3 regions of the Mesorhizobium sp. WSM4310 genome follow, and region 3 is predicted to be linked to each of the others. Evidence: predicted binding sites of a transcription regulator. Region 3 holds the regulator's gene; each other region holds the start of a gene.
The links. Region 3 encodes PhoB, which activates phosphate uptake and scavenging genes when phosphate is short. Its sites were predicted from a motif close to TGTCATNNANCTGTCAT; they were not measured.
Positions count from the first base shown of each region.

Region 1: a site for PhoB is predicted at 2,499-2,515, ahead of FJV80_RS05990 (esterase-like activity of phytase family protein). Genes of this name have one in related genera too.
Region 2: a site for PhoB is predicted at 1,887-1,903, ahead of phnC (phosphonate ABC transporter ATP-binding protein). Genes of this name have one in related genera too.

Region 1 is NZ_VFTA01000003.1:226,403-230,930, reverse strand. Features, by position in the region: gene FJV80_RS05995 (L,D-transpeptidase) at 47-838, shown strand; gene FJV80_RS05990 (esterase-like activity of phytase family protein) at 914-2,383, opposite strand; gene FJV80_RS05985 (glycine cleavage T C-terminal barrel domain-containing protein) at 2,651-2,941, shown strand; gene FJV80_RS05980 (trimethylamine methyltransferase family protein) at 2,953-4,500, shown strand.
Region 2 is NZ_VFTA01000032.1:22,010-26,537, forward strand. Features, by position in the region: gene phnL (phosphonate C-P lyase system protein PhnL) at 1-347, shown strand, start outside; gene FJV80_RS27095 (DapH/DapD/GlmU-related protein) at 344-961, shown strand; gene FJV80_RS27100 (DUF1868 domain-containing protein) at 1,046-1,756, shown strand; gene phnC (phosphonate ABC transporter ATP-binding protein) at 1,982-2,839, shown strand; gene phnD (phosphonate ABC transporter substrate-binding protein) at 2,988-3,896, shown strand; gene phnE (phosphonate ABC transporter, permease protein PhnE) at 3,950-4,528, shown strand, end outside.
Region 3 is NZ_VFTA01000047.1:1,460-5,987, reverse strand. Features, by position in the region: gene pstA (phosphate ABC transporter permease PstA) at 1-676, shown strand, start outside; gene pstB (phosphate ABC transporter ATP-binding protein PstB) at 673-1,476, shown strand; gene phoU (phosphate signaling complex protein PhoU) at 1,502-2,209, shown strand; gene phoB (phosphate regulon transcriptional regulator PhoB) at 2,229-2,918, shown strand; gene FJV80_RS30875 (hypothetical protein) at 3,007-3,270, opposite strand; gene FJV80_RS30870 (ROK family protein) at 3,360-4,528, opposite strand, start outside.

The DNA.
Region 1 (4,528 bases), on a different contig from region 3:
GGGGCCCGCATTCCTTACTAGATCTTATGGATAAGCCGGGGGGATCATGTCCGATATTCCGCTTTTTTCCGAGCGCCTGAACCGGCGCTCTTTTCTCGGGGCATCCGCTTTGAGCGCGGCCTCGGTGGTTGTTTCGGCGTGCACCACGACTGATATGGCGCCACCGCCGCCAGTGGCGCCGGCGCCAAGCGAGCCGGCACTCGGCGACGCCGCAACCATGTACGCGGCGCGCACCGACGAGGGCTATCAACTGCCGGCGATCCCGGTGGCCAAGCTCGATCCGAAGTTCGTCCGCCAGATCGTGACCGACCCGACCGGAGAAAAGCCGGGCACCATCGTCGTCGATGTCGCGGAGCACTTCCTCTATCTGGTGCGCGACGGCGGCAAGGCCATCCGCTATGGCGTCAGCCTTGGCAAGGCCGGCTTCGGCTGGACCGGCAGCGCCGTGGTCCAGGCGCGGAAGAAGTGGCCGGTGTGGACGCCGCCGCCGGAAATGATCCAGCGCCGGCCGGAACTGGCGAAATTCAAGGACGGCATGCCGCCAGGCCCGCAGAGCCCGCTCGGCGCCCGCGCGCTCTATCTGTTCCGCGACGGCAAGGACACGATGTACCGGCTGCATGGCACCCCAGAATGGGATTCCATCGGCAAGAATGCCTCGTCGGGCTGTGTGCGCTTCATGAACCAGGACATCATCGACCTCTACAGCCGCGTCAACGGTCCCGCGCAGGTCTTCGTGCGGCCCAACCTGTCGGCCGCCGGCAAGATCATGGCGGTGTCGAGCAGGACGGCTGAGCCGATCGATGCCGGCGTGCCGAAGGACGCGGAGTTCTTGAAGTAAGTACCTTCACGATCGACGGTTCGACCGGAATAACTCAGGCGGACGCGCCATGCGCGTCCGCCTGGATCGTGCTGATTACTTCTTCGCCAGAGCCGGCAGCGTGACCTGATAGACCAGGAACATGGTGTCGACATTGGCGCCGTCATCGGCCTTGTAGGGGGCGCCGACCTGGAAACCGTCCTGGGCGAGGAAGTCGTTGTCATTGGCGACGAACAGGAAATAGTCGTCGGGCAGCTGTGGATCGAGCACGCTGGCCAGCGACATTGCTTCCCACTTCTCGGACAGGTTGTTGTGGTCATTCGGCGCGCCATTGTGCAGGCTGAAGCGGTTGAGCTGCGCATTGTCGTTGATGTCGATGAACGGCGTCAGCCTGGCCGGCGTCACCGACGGATCGAGCACGCCCTTGGGCGCGAACGGCTTGTCGGCGGCGTCGAAAGGGCTGCCCGCGATGTCGGTTGCGGCCGAAACGTCGACGACAAAGATCTGGCGCAGAAGCGAGCTGTCGCCCTTGACGCCCTGGCCGTTGCCGCTGTCGCGCGTCAGCATCAGGAAGGACGTGTCCGACAGCGCCACGATCTCGCTTTGCGCGGCGACCTTGGTCTTGCCCTTGGCGTCCTTGAACACCGGCAGCGGAACGACATATTCATGCGCCAGCTTGAGATGGGCGAGGTCGGAAGCGTCATAGACCAGCGCCCTGGTGTTTTGCCGGGTCGAACCTGAATCGCCGCCATCCTGCCGGGTCGCCGACTGCAGCACGGCGATCAGGAACTTGCCGTCCGGCGTCATTGCCATGCCTTCGAGACCCTGGTTGTTCTGGCGGCCGGTCTCGGGATCCTTCGGATCGGGCTCGGCGGCACCTGGACCCGGATTGTCCGAGGAGAAGTTCGGCGCGCCCTTGCGCATCGGCACCAGGGCCGCCGGCGGCTGGGTCGCCGACAGCAGGCGGCCCTGCGCCGAGAAGCGGTAGATGTTGGGGCCATATTCGTCGGAGATGAACATCGAGCCGTCCGGCAGGCGCACGATCGCCTCGTTGTCGAGGGCGAGCTTGCCATTGGTGGCGGCGGGCAGCATCGGCATGTCGCCTGCGGCGGCACGCACATCCGACAGCGGATCGAGCCCGGTGGCATCGGCGCCCTTGTCGTCGGTGAGAAGCATGGTGTCGGTGAGCGTCGCCTTGACTTCGGTCTGTTCCTGGCCAGCGGCGCCTGCTGCTGCCGGCGTGAACTCGATGCCGATCGTGTTGAGGCGCGGCCGGTAGTCGGTGGTGCCGGCGACATTGTAGCCGCGATCCGGCAGCAGCCAGAGCGAACCCTTGTAGGTGCCCGCATCACGCCTCCAGCTCGATGTGTCGATCGCCATGCCGGAACCCGAGCCGAACGTCTCGCCGAATTTGTCGCGCTGTGCGGCCGGGATGCGGCCGACGCCGACCAGGCCCTTGTTGACGAGGCCGCCGACGGTCGCGGTGCCGTCGGCAAGCGCCGGCGTGAGCGCGGTGAACAAGGCCAGCGCGACGCCGATCCAGGCGGTTCGGTGCAGATGTTTCATGGATGATCCTCTTTGTGACAGATGCGCCGGAGCGGCCGAAGAGCGAAAAAGCTGAAAGAGGCGGTACATCGATGCTGCCGCGCGCCGCCCCCGAAAAGCGGTCTACGGCGCGAACATGATGCTTGCGTGACAGTGCGGCATGCCTGAACGCCGGCGTGTTCACAGGCCGAGAAAAACACGCGCTCTGGCGGAAGAATGGATGATCCCCACGCATCGTTCGGGTGCGCAAGCGCAGTACTGGACACTTATGTCTAGTGTGCATATGGTGTGCTTCTGACAGACCGGGAGGGAGGCCTTCAAGTCGCACAACCGCGCAGTCGTCATCGGGCCGACGCCGGCGGCTTCGAGCCGGTCTGGCGCGATGGCCGGCGCGTCGGCTTCGTCACGTCGGGCGGCTTTGGCTACACGATCGGCAGGAGCGTCGCGCTGGCGTTGGTCGACGCCGATTTTACCGAGGAGGGGACGGCGCTTTCGGTGCACATTGTCGGCGTCGAACGGCCGGCTCGCGTCGTCGCGCCGGCGCTCTACGATCCCTCGGGCAAGGCGATGCGGCAATGAGGAGGATTTCGATGATCGAGGCACGAGACAGCAGGCGCGAGCGCCGGCGTGGACGCACGGGCGAAGCCGGCAGCGAAAGCAGCCGCCGGCCCAACTACCGGTCGCTGAAGAACCCGTTCCTGCCGCAGCCGATCTTTTCGGATGACCAGGTGGCTTCCATCCACGACACGGCGCTGCGCGTGCTGGAGGAACTCGGCATCAAGGTGCTCTTGCCACAGGCGCGGGAGATTTTCGCCCGCGCCGGTGCGCTTGTGGAGCCGGACACCGACATGGTGCGCATCGGCCGCGACATCGTGGCCGCGGCATTGGCCTCGGCGCCAAAATCAATTCCAGCGCTGGCGGGCGACCGCAGCCGCGATCTTTTGCTCGAACTCGGCTCGATGACGTTCCTCGCCGGCGCTGGCGCGCCGAACGTCACCGATCTCGAACGCGGCCGCCGGCCGGGAACGCTCGGCGCCTTCGAGGAATTGACCAAGCTCATCCAGCATTTCGACGTACTGCACATGCTTTGCCCCTGCATCGAGCCGCAGGATGTCGACAACCGTTTTCGCCACTATGCCATCAACCGCGCGCAGTTGACGCTGTCCGACAAGTTCCCCTTTGTCTTCGCGCGCGGCACGCCGCAGGTCGAGGATGGCTTCGAGATGATCCGGCTGACGCGCGGGCTGTCGGAGGATGAATTCCGCGCTGGCGCCCATTGCTACACCATCATCAACACCAATTCACCGCGCCAGCTCGACATTCCGATGGCGCAAGGCATCATCGACTTCGCCCGCGCCGGGCAGGTCCTGGTCATCACGCCGTTCTGCCTGGCAGGCGCGATGGCGCCGATCACGGTCGCCGGCGCGCTAACGCTGCAGCATGCCGAGGCGCTGGCCGGTCTGGCACTGGCGCAGATCGTGCGTCCGGGCGCACCCGTGCTCTACGGTTCCTTCTCCTCCAATGTCGACATGAAGTCGGGCGCTCCGGCGTTCGGCACGCCCGAGCACGTCAAGGCGACACTGGGGGCCGGCCAATTGGCGCGCTTCATCGGCCTTCCCTGGCGTTCGGGCGCCGGCAGTGCCGCCAACATTTCCGATGCGCAGGCCGCCCATGAGTCGCAGTTCGCCCTTTGGGGCTCGGTGCTTGCCGGCGCCACCGTCTGCGTCCACGCCGCGGGCTGGCTGGAGGGCGGCCTGAGCGTCTCCTTCGAGAAGCTGATCACCGACATCGAGGCTGTGCAGTCGATTGCCGAGCTTTGCGCGGCAACGCCTGGCGACGACGATGCGATCGGTTTCGAGGCCATCGCCGAAGTGCAGCCGGGCGGGCATTTCTTTTCGGCCGGCCACACGATGGCGCGCTACCGCACCGCATTCTATGAGCCACTGGTGGCCGACTGGTCGAATTTCGGCAACTGGACGCAAAGCGGATCAAAGACCGCCAGCGAGCGCGCCACCGGTATCTGGAAACGCATTCTTGCCGATTTCGAGCCGCCCGCTTCAGCTGCGGCGACCGCCGGAGTGCTCGACGAGTTCATCGCGCGCCGCACCGAAGAGGGCGGCGCGGCGCCGGTTTCGTGAGCGGCGAGCTTTCGCGCGAGACACCTGG
Region 2 (4,528 bases), on a different contig from region 3:
GCGGCGAGGACCGCGAGGCCGCCAGAGGCAAGGCGCGCGCCTTGCTGGCGCAGCTCAATTTGCCGGAAAAGCTCTGGGCGCTGCCGCCGGCGACCTTCTCCGGCGGCGAGCAGCAGCGCGTCAACATCGCGCGCGGCTTCATCACCGAGCATCCTATCCTGCTGCTCGACGAGCCGACCGCCTCGCTCGATGCCACCAACCGCGACGTGGTGATCGAACTCATCGCCGCCAAGAAGGCGGCGGGCGTCGCCCTGCTCGGTATCTTCCACGATCATGATGTGCGCGAGGCCGTTGCCGACCGCATCATCGACGTCACCGTTTTTGCTCCAGGAAAACTCGCCGCATGACCAGGAAATTGTCGGAGACGCCGCTGGTCCATCCGACGGCGGAGGTGCACAATTCGACGCTTGGCCGCTGGACCGAGATCGCCGACCGCAGCCGGGTTTCGGAAAGCGAACTCGGCGACTATTCCTACATGATGCAGGATTGCTCTGTCTGGTGCGCGACGATCGGCAAGTTCGCCAATATCGCGGCAAGCGTGCGCCTCAACGCCACCAACCACCCGACCTGGCGGCCGACGCTGCATCACTTCACCTACCGCGCCTCGGACTATTGGGACGACGCCGAGCATGAGAGCGAGTTCTTCGCCCAGCGCCGCGCCAAGCGCGTCACCATTGGTCACGACACCTGGCTCGGTCATGGTTCGACCGTCCTGCCGGGCGTCACCGTCGGCGATGGCGCGGCGGTTGGCGCCGGGGCGGTTGTCTCGAAGGATGTCGCGCCCTACACCATCGTCGCCGGCGTGCCGGCCAAGCCGATCCGCGAGCGCTTCGACCGCCGCACCGCCGAACGCTACCAGGCGCTTGCCTGGTGGGACTGGGACCACGTGCGGCTGCGCGCTTCGCTCGATGATTTTCGCGAACTGTCGGCGGAGGCCTTCCTGGAGAAATACGAGGGATAGCTCCTCACATCATCGTCATTAAGGGGCTTGTTCATATCCCTGACACAGGACTCGGACAGGACGCCATCTCCCAAGGAGATTGCCATGCTCGACACCGTCAGACCCTCGCTCGCCGGATTCTTTGCCGGCTCCAACCCGACCCCGCCGGCGCATCTCGGCACGCGCTACGACACCTCGGGCAATTTTCTGACCGAGCCCGGCAACACCGTTGTCAGCCATCTCGTCAGCGGCTCGCCGTCCGAAGCCGTGGTGCTTGCGGTGCGCGAGAAGATGCTGGCGATGCCCGACGCCGACCGGCTCGCCTTCACGCCCATTTCCAGCCTGCATATGACGCTGTTCCAGGGCATCATCGAATATCGTCGCCGCTTGCCTTACTGGCCGCAGGACGTACCGCTCGACACCAGCATTGACGCCATGACCCGCCTCTATCTGGAGCGCCTTAAGGGCTTCGAGGGCTTCGGTCCTTTCAACATCAAGGTGATCGAAATCGTGCCCACCGGTCTCACCGTAGCCGGCGCGACCGACGAGGACGTGCGCATCATGCGTCAATGGCGCGATGCGCTGGCGGTGCCGTTCGGCTATCGGCACCCCGATCATGACGCCTACGTCTTCCACATCACCTTTGCCTATCAGATCCAGCGCCTCGCCTCCGATCGCGCCGCCGCGTGGCAGGCTCTGTTCGACGATTGCCTGGCGCTTTTCGCAAGGCAGGCTCCGACAATCGAGATCAAGGCGCCCGCCTTCTGCGCCTTCCGCGACATGAAGCACTTCGAGGAATTGCTGGTGCTCGGCTGATCGCCGACAAGGCGCCAATGCATGTCGCCCGAAAGTGGCCCCGGGAGAACGACATGCATAAAGCCAAATACCTGGAGCGCGTCGCATGAATTCGTTTCAGCGACGCGCTTCGGCCGTCGCGCCTGTGGAGCGTAACAAAACTGACATGCTGGCGACATGGCAGGTTCATGTGGCTGCGTTAGGCGAGTGCCTGACGATCAACAAGGTCGGGACTGGAACCTGCTCATGTCAGCAAGCTCTGCCACGCTCGAAATCCGCGGCGTCAGCCGACGATTTGGCAAGAACACAGCCGTCAGCGACGTCAATATCTCGATCCCGCAAGGTCAGATGGTTGGCGTCATCGGCCGTTCGGGCGCCGGCAAATCGACCCTTCTTCGCATGATCAACCGTCTTGTCGACCCCAGCCAGGGGTCGATTTTTTTTGACGGCGCCGAGGTCTCCCGGCTGCACGGCTCGCCGCTGCGGCGCTGGCAGCGCGATTGCGCCATGATCTTCCAGCAGTTCAACCTGGTGCCGCGCCTCGACGTGCTGACCAACGTCCTACTCGGCAAATTGAACCACCGTTCGACCCTGTCCAACCTTCTCGGCATATTCTCGCGTGCCGAATGCGCCGAGGCGGTCGCTGCGCTCGAGCGGCTCGACATAGCCCGCACCGCGCTTCAGCCCGCCGGCACCTTGTCTGGCGGACAGCAGCAGCGTGTCGCCATCGCCCGCGCCATGATGCAGCAGCCCAAAGTGATCCTCGCCGACGAGCCGATCGCCTCGCTCGACCCGCTCAACGCCAAGGTGGTGATGGATTCGCTGCAGGACATCAATCTGCGCGAGGGCATCACCGTCGTCACCAACCTGCACACGCTCGACACCGCCCGCGCCTATTGCAACCGCATTATCGGCATGGCCGCCGGCAAGGTCGTCTTCGACGGCCCGCCGGAAGAGCTCAACCGTGAGGCCGTGCGCGTCGTCTATGGCGCCGACAGCAATGGCGCAGAGATATCGGAGGCCATCACCTCCACCAGCGTTGCCTTCAAGCAGAAGATCGCAGCATCCGCCGGACCGCTCGAACCCGCATTCCCGGGTTACTGAGCCCATGATCCCGAAAAGTGGAATCCGGTTTTCGGGAAAGATCATGGGCCGAGAAAGGGCGGTTGGGATCGTCCGCCCGCGTCAAGGGCACTTGTCAAGATCAAGAACGCTGCCGGCGCGGGGCCGGAACTTACAGGAGAGACATCAAATGTTCAGGAAGATGGTTTTCAGCGCCGTTTCGGTGCTCGCCATGGCAACCAGCATGGCCCACGCCGCCGACATGAAGGAATTCCGCGTCGGCATTCTGGGCGGTGAAAACGAGACCGACCGGCTGCGCAACTCCCAGTGCCTGGCCGATCATCTGAAGGCCGAATTCGGCTTCGAGAAGGTCTCGCTGTTTCCTGCCGCCGACTATGACGGCGTCATCCAGGGCCTGCTCGGCGGCACGCTCGACTTCGCCGAACTCGGCGCATCCGGCTACGCCAGCGTCTATCTCAAGGACCCGAAGGCGGTGACCCCGATCCTCACCACCAAGCAGACCGACGGTTCCACCGGCTATCATTCGATCGGCCTGGCTCTGAAGACCTCGGGCATCACCGACATCAAGTCGGCCAAGGGCAAGAAGCTCGGCTACGCCGATCCGGACTCCACCTCGGGCTACCTGATCCCGCTGACCCAGATTCCGAAGGAAACCGGCGCCTCGAACGAAACCTTCTTCGCTTCGACCCAGTTCAACGGCGGCCATGAGAACAACATCCTGGCCGTGCGCGACGGCAAGGTCGATGTCGCGGTCGATGATTCCTCCGGCATCGGCGACTTCAAGAACGGCTTCACCTCCGGCACCTTCCACAAGGTCGTCGCCAAGGGCGCCGTCGACCCGAACGACTTCGTCGAAGTCTGGCGCTCGGGCCTGATCCCGAACGGCCCGCTGGTCGTGCGCACCGCGCTCGGCGAGGAGATGACCGCCAAGCTCGCCGCCTTCTTCACCGAACTGCCGAAGAAGGACAAGGCTTGCTTCGAGGGCGTCGAAGGTGGCGATTTCACCGGCTACGTTCCGGTCAAGCCGGACTTCTACAACGTCATCGTCGAAGCCCGCAAGGCAGCCATCGGCGGCTAACGGCGAAATCGAAAAGGGCGGTGTCAAACACCGCCCTTTTTGCATCTCCGATCATGACCCTTTCCGTGACAGCCCCTTCTTTGACAACCCCTTCTGGCGCGCCCCAGCAGATGGCCGATGCCTGGCGACGCCAGACGTCGCTGCGCCGGTTCTATACAGTGCTCGGCGTCGGCCTGCTGCTGGCCGCGATGTTCGCCAGCATGTGGTTCGCCGACGAAGCAAATGCCGGGCACTTCTTCGACAGGCTGCCGCATATTCTGGATTTCCTGAGCTGGCTGGTCCCCAAGGACTGGAACGACGTCTGGCGGGCACTGTTCGACATTGCCTCGCCGCATGACACCGGCACCCAGGAATACAATTTCCCGCTCGGCCGGATTTATGTCTGGGGCGGATTCTACATTCCCGAATATTTCGAGCTGATGCTGACCACGGTGAACGTGGCGCTGGTCTCGACCTTCATCGGCTTTGTCTTCGCGGTGCCGTTTTCCTTCATCGCGGCGCGCAATCTAACACCTCATCCGGCCCTGCGGCTGATCGTCAAGCGCTTCATGGAGCTGCTGCGCGCGTTCCCTGAGATCGTCATTGCCGGCCTGTTCGCGGCCATCGTCTCCATTGGCCCGATCGCCGCCATC
Region 3 (4,528 bases):
GCCCGGCGACGCCGGCGGCCTGCTCAATGCCATCTACGGCAGCATCGTGATGACCATCATCGGCATCATCGTCGGCACGCCGATCGGCGTGCTGGCCGGCACCTATATGGCCGAATATGGCCGCTTCTCGAAGCTCACCACGGTAGTGCGCTTCATCAACGACATCCTTCTGTCGGCGCCGTCGATCATCATCGGCCTGTTCGTCTATGAGCTGATGGTGCGGCCGATGGGGCATTTCTCGGCGATCGCCGGTGCCGTGGCACTCGCCATCCTGGTCATCCCCGTCGTCGTGCGCACCACCGAGGACATGCTCAACCTGGTGCCCAACGCCTTGCGCGAAGCCGGCACCGCGATCGGCGCGCCGCGCTGGGTGGTCATCCGCTCGGTTGCCTATCGTGCCGCGCTTTCGGGCATCGTCACCGGCATATTGCTGGCCATCGCCCGCATCTCCGGCGAAACCGCACCGCTTCTTTTCACGGCGCTGAACAACCAGTTCTGGTCGAGCAATCTCAACGCGCCGATGGCCAGCCTGCCTGTCACCATCTTCCAGTTCGCTCTCAGCCCCTATGAGGAATGGCAGCAGCTGGCCTGGACCGGTGCACTCATAATCACATTGACGGTTCTCGCGCTCAGCATCTTTGCGCGCAGCCTGACCGGACGCAGAGAGGACAAATGAGCCAGATGTTGTCTCCAGACATGACGATCGCCGCAGAGGCGGCGACCAAGGCCAAGATCGAGGTCAAGAACCTCAATTTCTACTACGGCCAGTCGAAGGCGCTGAAGGACATCACGCTGTCGCTGCCCGAGCGCAGCGTCACCGCCTTCATCGGCCCGTCGGGTTGCGGAAAGTCGACGCTGCTGCGCGTCTTCAACCGCATCTACGAGCTTTATCCCAAGCAGACCGCCGAGGGCCAGGTGCTGCTCGACGGCCAGAACGTTCTCGACCGCTCGCAGGACCTCAACCTGCTGCGCACCAAGATCGGCATGGTGTTCCAGAAGCCGACGCCGTTCCCGATGTCGATCTACGAGAACATCGCTTTCGGCGTCAGGCTCTACGAGAAGATCAGCAAGGCCGAGATGGACGGCCGCGTCGAGCAGGCGCTCAAGCGCGCGGCACTGTGGACCGAGGTCAAGGACAAGCTCAATGCTAGCGGCCTCAGCCTGTCGGGCGGCCAGCAGCAGCGGCTGTGCATCGCCCGCACCGTGGCGGTGAAGCCAGAAGTCATCCTGCTCGACGAGCCTGCCTCGGCGCTCGACCCGCTGTCGACCGCCAAGATCGAGGAGCTGATCGACGAGCTGCAGGCCGACTACACGATCGTCATCGTCACCCACAACATGCAGCAGGCGGCGCGCGTCTCGAAGCAGACCGCCTTCATGTATCTGGGCGAACTGGTCGAATTCGACCGCACCGAGAAGATCTTCACGTCGCCCCGCGAGAAGCGCACGCAAGACTACATAACCGGCCGCTTCGGCTGATCGCACGCATACGAGGACCAGGATCATGGCCGAACACACAGTCGCAGCCTTCGACGAGGATCTCGGACAGATCAGCAGGCTGATCAGCGACATGGGCGATCTCGCCGGCTCGATGGTCGGCGGCGCCACCAAGGCGCTGCTGAACTCCGACAATGCGCTCGCCCAGCGCGTCGTCTCCGACGACGCCATCATGGATGCGCGCCAGCGCGAACTCGACGACCGCGCCATCACGCTGATCGCCAAGCGCCAGCCGATGGCCGATGATCTGCGCCATGTCGTCGGCTCGATCCGCATGGCCGGCGATCTCGAACGCATTGGCGACCTTGCCAAGAACATCGCCAAGCGCGTCGGCACTGTCGGCCTCAGCGCCACGCCGCGCGACCTCTCGCATTCCATCGACGCCATGGCGCAGCTGGTGCTGATCCAGGTGCAGGGCGTGATCGAGGAGTATGCGGCGCGCGATGCCGCGGCACTGGCGAAGCTGCGCGCCGACGATGAGCGCATCGACGTCAAATACACCTCCGTCTTCCGCGAACTGCTGACCTATATGATGGAGGATCCGCGCAACATCACGGCTTGCACGCATCTGTTGTTCTGCGCCAAGAATCTCGAACGCATCGGCGACCACGTGACCAACATCGCCGAGAATGCGTACTATGTCCTGACCGGTACGCAGCTGCCCGCCAACCGTCCAAAACAGGACGAGACGGCGATGTCGGCGCCGGCGGCCTGAGCGCAGGGGTAACCAACCGATGATCGCACCACGCATCATGGTGGTGGAGGACGAGGAGCCGCTCGGCGTGCTCCTCCGCTACAATCTGGAATCGGAGGGTTACCAGGTCGAGGTGGTGACACGCGGCGACGAAGCCGAAATCCGCCTGCAGGAGAACGTGCCCGACCTGCTCGTGCTCGACTGGATGGTGCCGGCGGTATCCGGCATCGAACTCTGCCGGCGATTGCGGATGCGGCCCGAGACCGAGCGGCTGCCGATCATCATGCTGACCGCGCGGGGCGAGGAAAGCGACCGTGTACGCGGGCTTTCCACCGGCGCCGACGACTATCTGGTCAAGCCGTTCTCGACGCCGGAATTCATGGCCCGCATCAAGGCGCTGCTGCGCCGCGCCAAGCCGGAAGTGCTGTCCAGCGTGCTCAAGGTCGGCGATATCGTGCTCGACCGTGAATCGCACCGGGTCTACCGCAAGAAGAGCGAGATCCGGCTCGGGCCGACCGAATTCCGCCTGCTCGAATTCATGATGCGCCATCCTGGCCGCGTGTTCTCGCGCAGCCAGCTGCTCGACAATGTCTGGGGCGAGACGATCTACATCGACGAGCGTACCGTGGACGTGCATGTCGGCCGGTTGCGCAAGGCGGTCAACAATGGTCGCATGCCGGATGTCATCCGTACCATTCGTGGGGCGGGCTACGCGATCCGGGAAGACTAGAGCTTGCCTCATCCCGATAAAATCGGGATGAGGCTCCAAGATCGAAACTCCAATCAGCAGGTAGTCGCCAATGCCGTGAAGAGGGTGATCAGCGGACTTCGACTTCTCCCAACAGATGTTGCCGCCTCATCTCCTCTTCGACCCATACAGCAACGCGCTGGAGCTTTGAATGTTTGATGTCTCGAATGATCAGCTGCGTAGTGGCCGCGTCGACCTCGCCGATAATAATTTCGCCCCAGCCGTTGGTTCGCAGGAAGCGGTAGACGTCCTCGCCGAAGTTGCGAACACGATGGACGAGGCCGTAAAACTCGGCCTGATCTATGTTGAAGTTGATCACCAACGAACGGGACATCAGCAGATCATACAGGCAGACACATTGCCAATTGATGTCGCAACGGGCCGAACGCGGTCGTTCAGAATGATCGAGTTTCGCCCTGACCGTCAGGCAACGTTCTTTCCGGCACCCGTTCTTGCCTGCACGCCCGGCGCGAAAATCTCCTGGTCGACGAAGGTCAGCGCGCGCATGGCGCAACCTTCGCGGATCAGCGGCAGTTCGTTCGGTTCGGTGTCGAAGGAGATCGATTCCGAGTGCTGACCACCGGCGGTCTGGGCGATCGCCTCGCGCAATGCCGGCTCGATCAGATCGAAGGCGGCGGCGCTGACGCCGACCATGGCAACGGGCGCCGGATCGATCAGCGCGAACAGGCTGCCGAGGCCGTAACCCAGTGCCTCGCCGGCCTTGCGATAGGCTTCGCGCTCGGGCCCGTCCCGTTCCCGTGCCGTCGCGGCCAGCGCCCGCATCTGCGCGTCGCTGACATCGGCCACCGGCTCGGTGTCCTCGCCGAGCTGCCTGGCATTGCGCCAGATGGCGTAATTGCCGGCATAGGCCTCGACACAGCCGCGCCGCCCGCAGCGGCAGAGCGCGCCGCCGGGCCGATGGATCATGTGGCCGAACTCGCCGCCCGAGGAATGGGTGCCGGTGAACAGCTCGCCCTTCAGCACCAGCCCCATGCCGATGCCGTGCGAAAGCAGGATGGCGATGAAGTCGTCGCGGTAGCGCTCGGGATCGCGCCTGCGCAGCGCCACCGCCATCATGTTGCAGTCGTTTTCCATGGTGGCGGGGATGCCGAACTCGGCTTCGAGTATGTCGGCGAAGGCGATGTCGGTCTGCGGCGTGATCGGCGACCACAGCATCGCCCGGGCCTCGGTATCGGTGATGCCCTGGATCGCCAACGCGATGCGGGCGACGCTGCGCACGTCAATGTCGGGATCCTCGAGGCGCCGCCTTACGATGGCCACGCATTCGCCGATCAGCGCCTCGCGCGACATGGTCAGCGTGTCCAGCCGGCGCTGTTCTTCCGATATCACCTGGCCGGCATAGTCGATGACTGCGACCGACAGGAAATTCAGCGACAGCACCACGGTCATCACAGCCGCGGCCTCCGGAGTGAGGCCGAGGCCGACCTGCGGCCTGCCGCGTTTCAGCGCGCCGGCCTCGCTCGGCTTGCCCTCGGCCAGGATGCCTTCGCCGATCAGGTCTGAGGAAATCGCCGATATGGTCGAATGGCTGAGGCCGGTGGTCGCGGCGATCTCGGTGCGTGAGGGCCGGC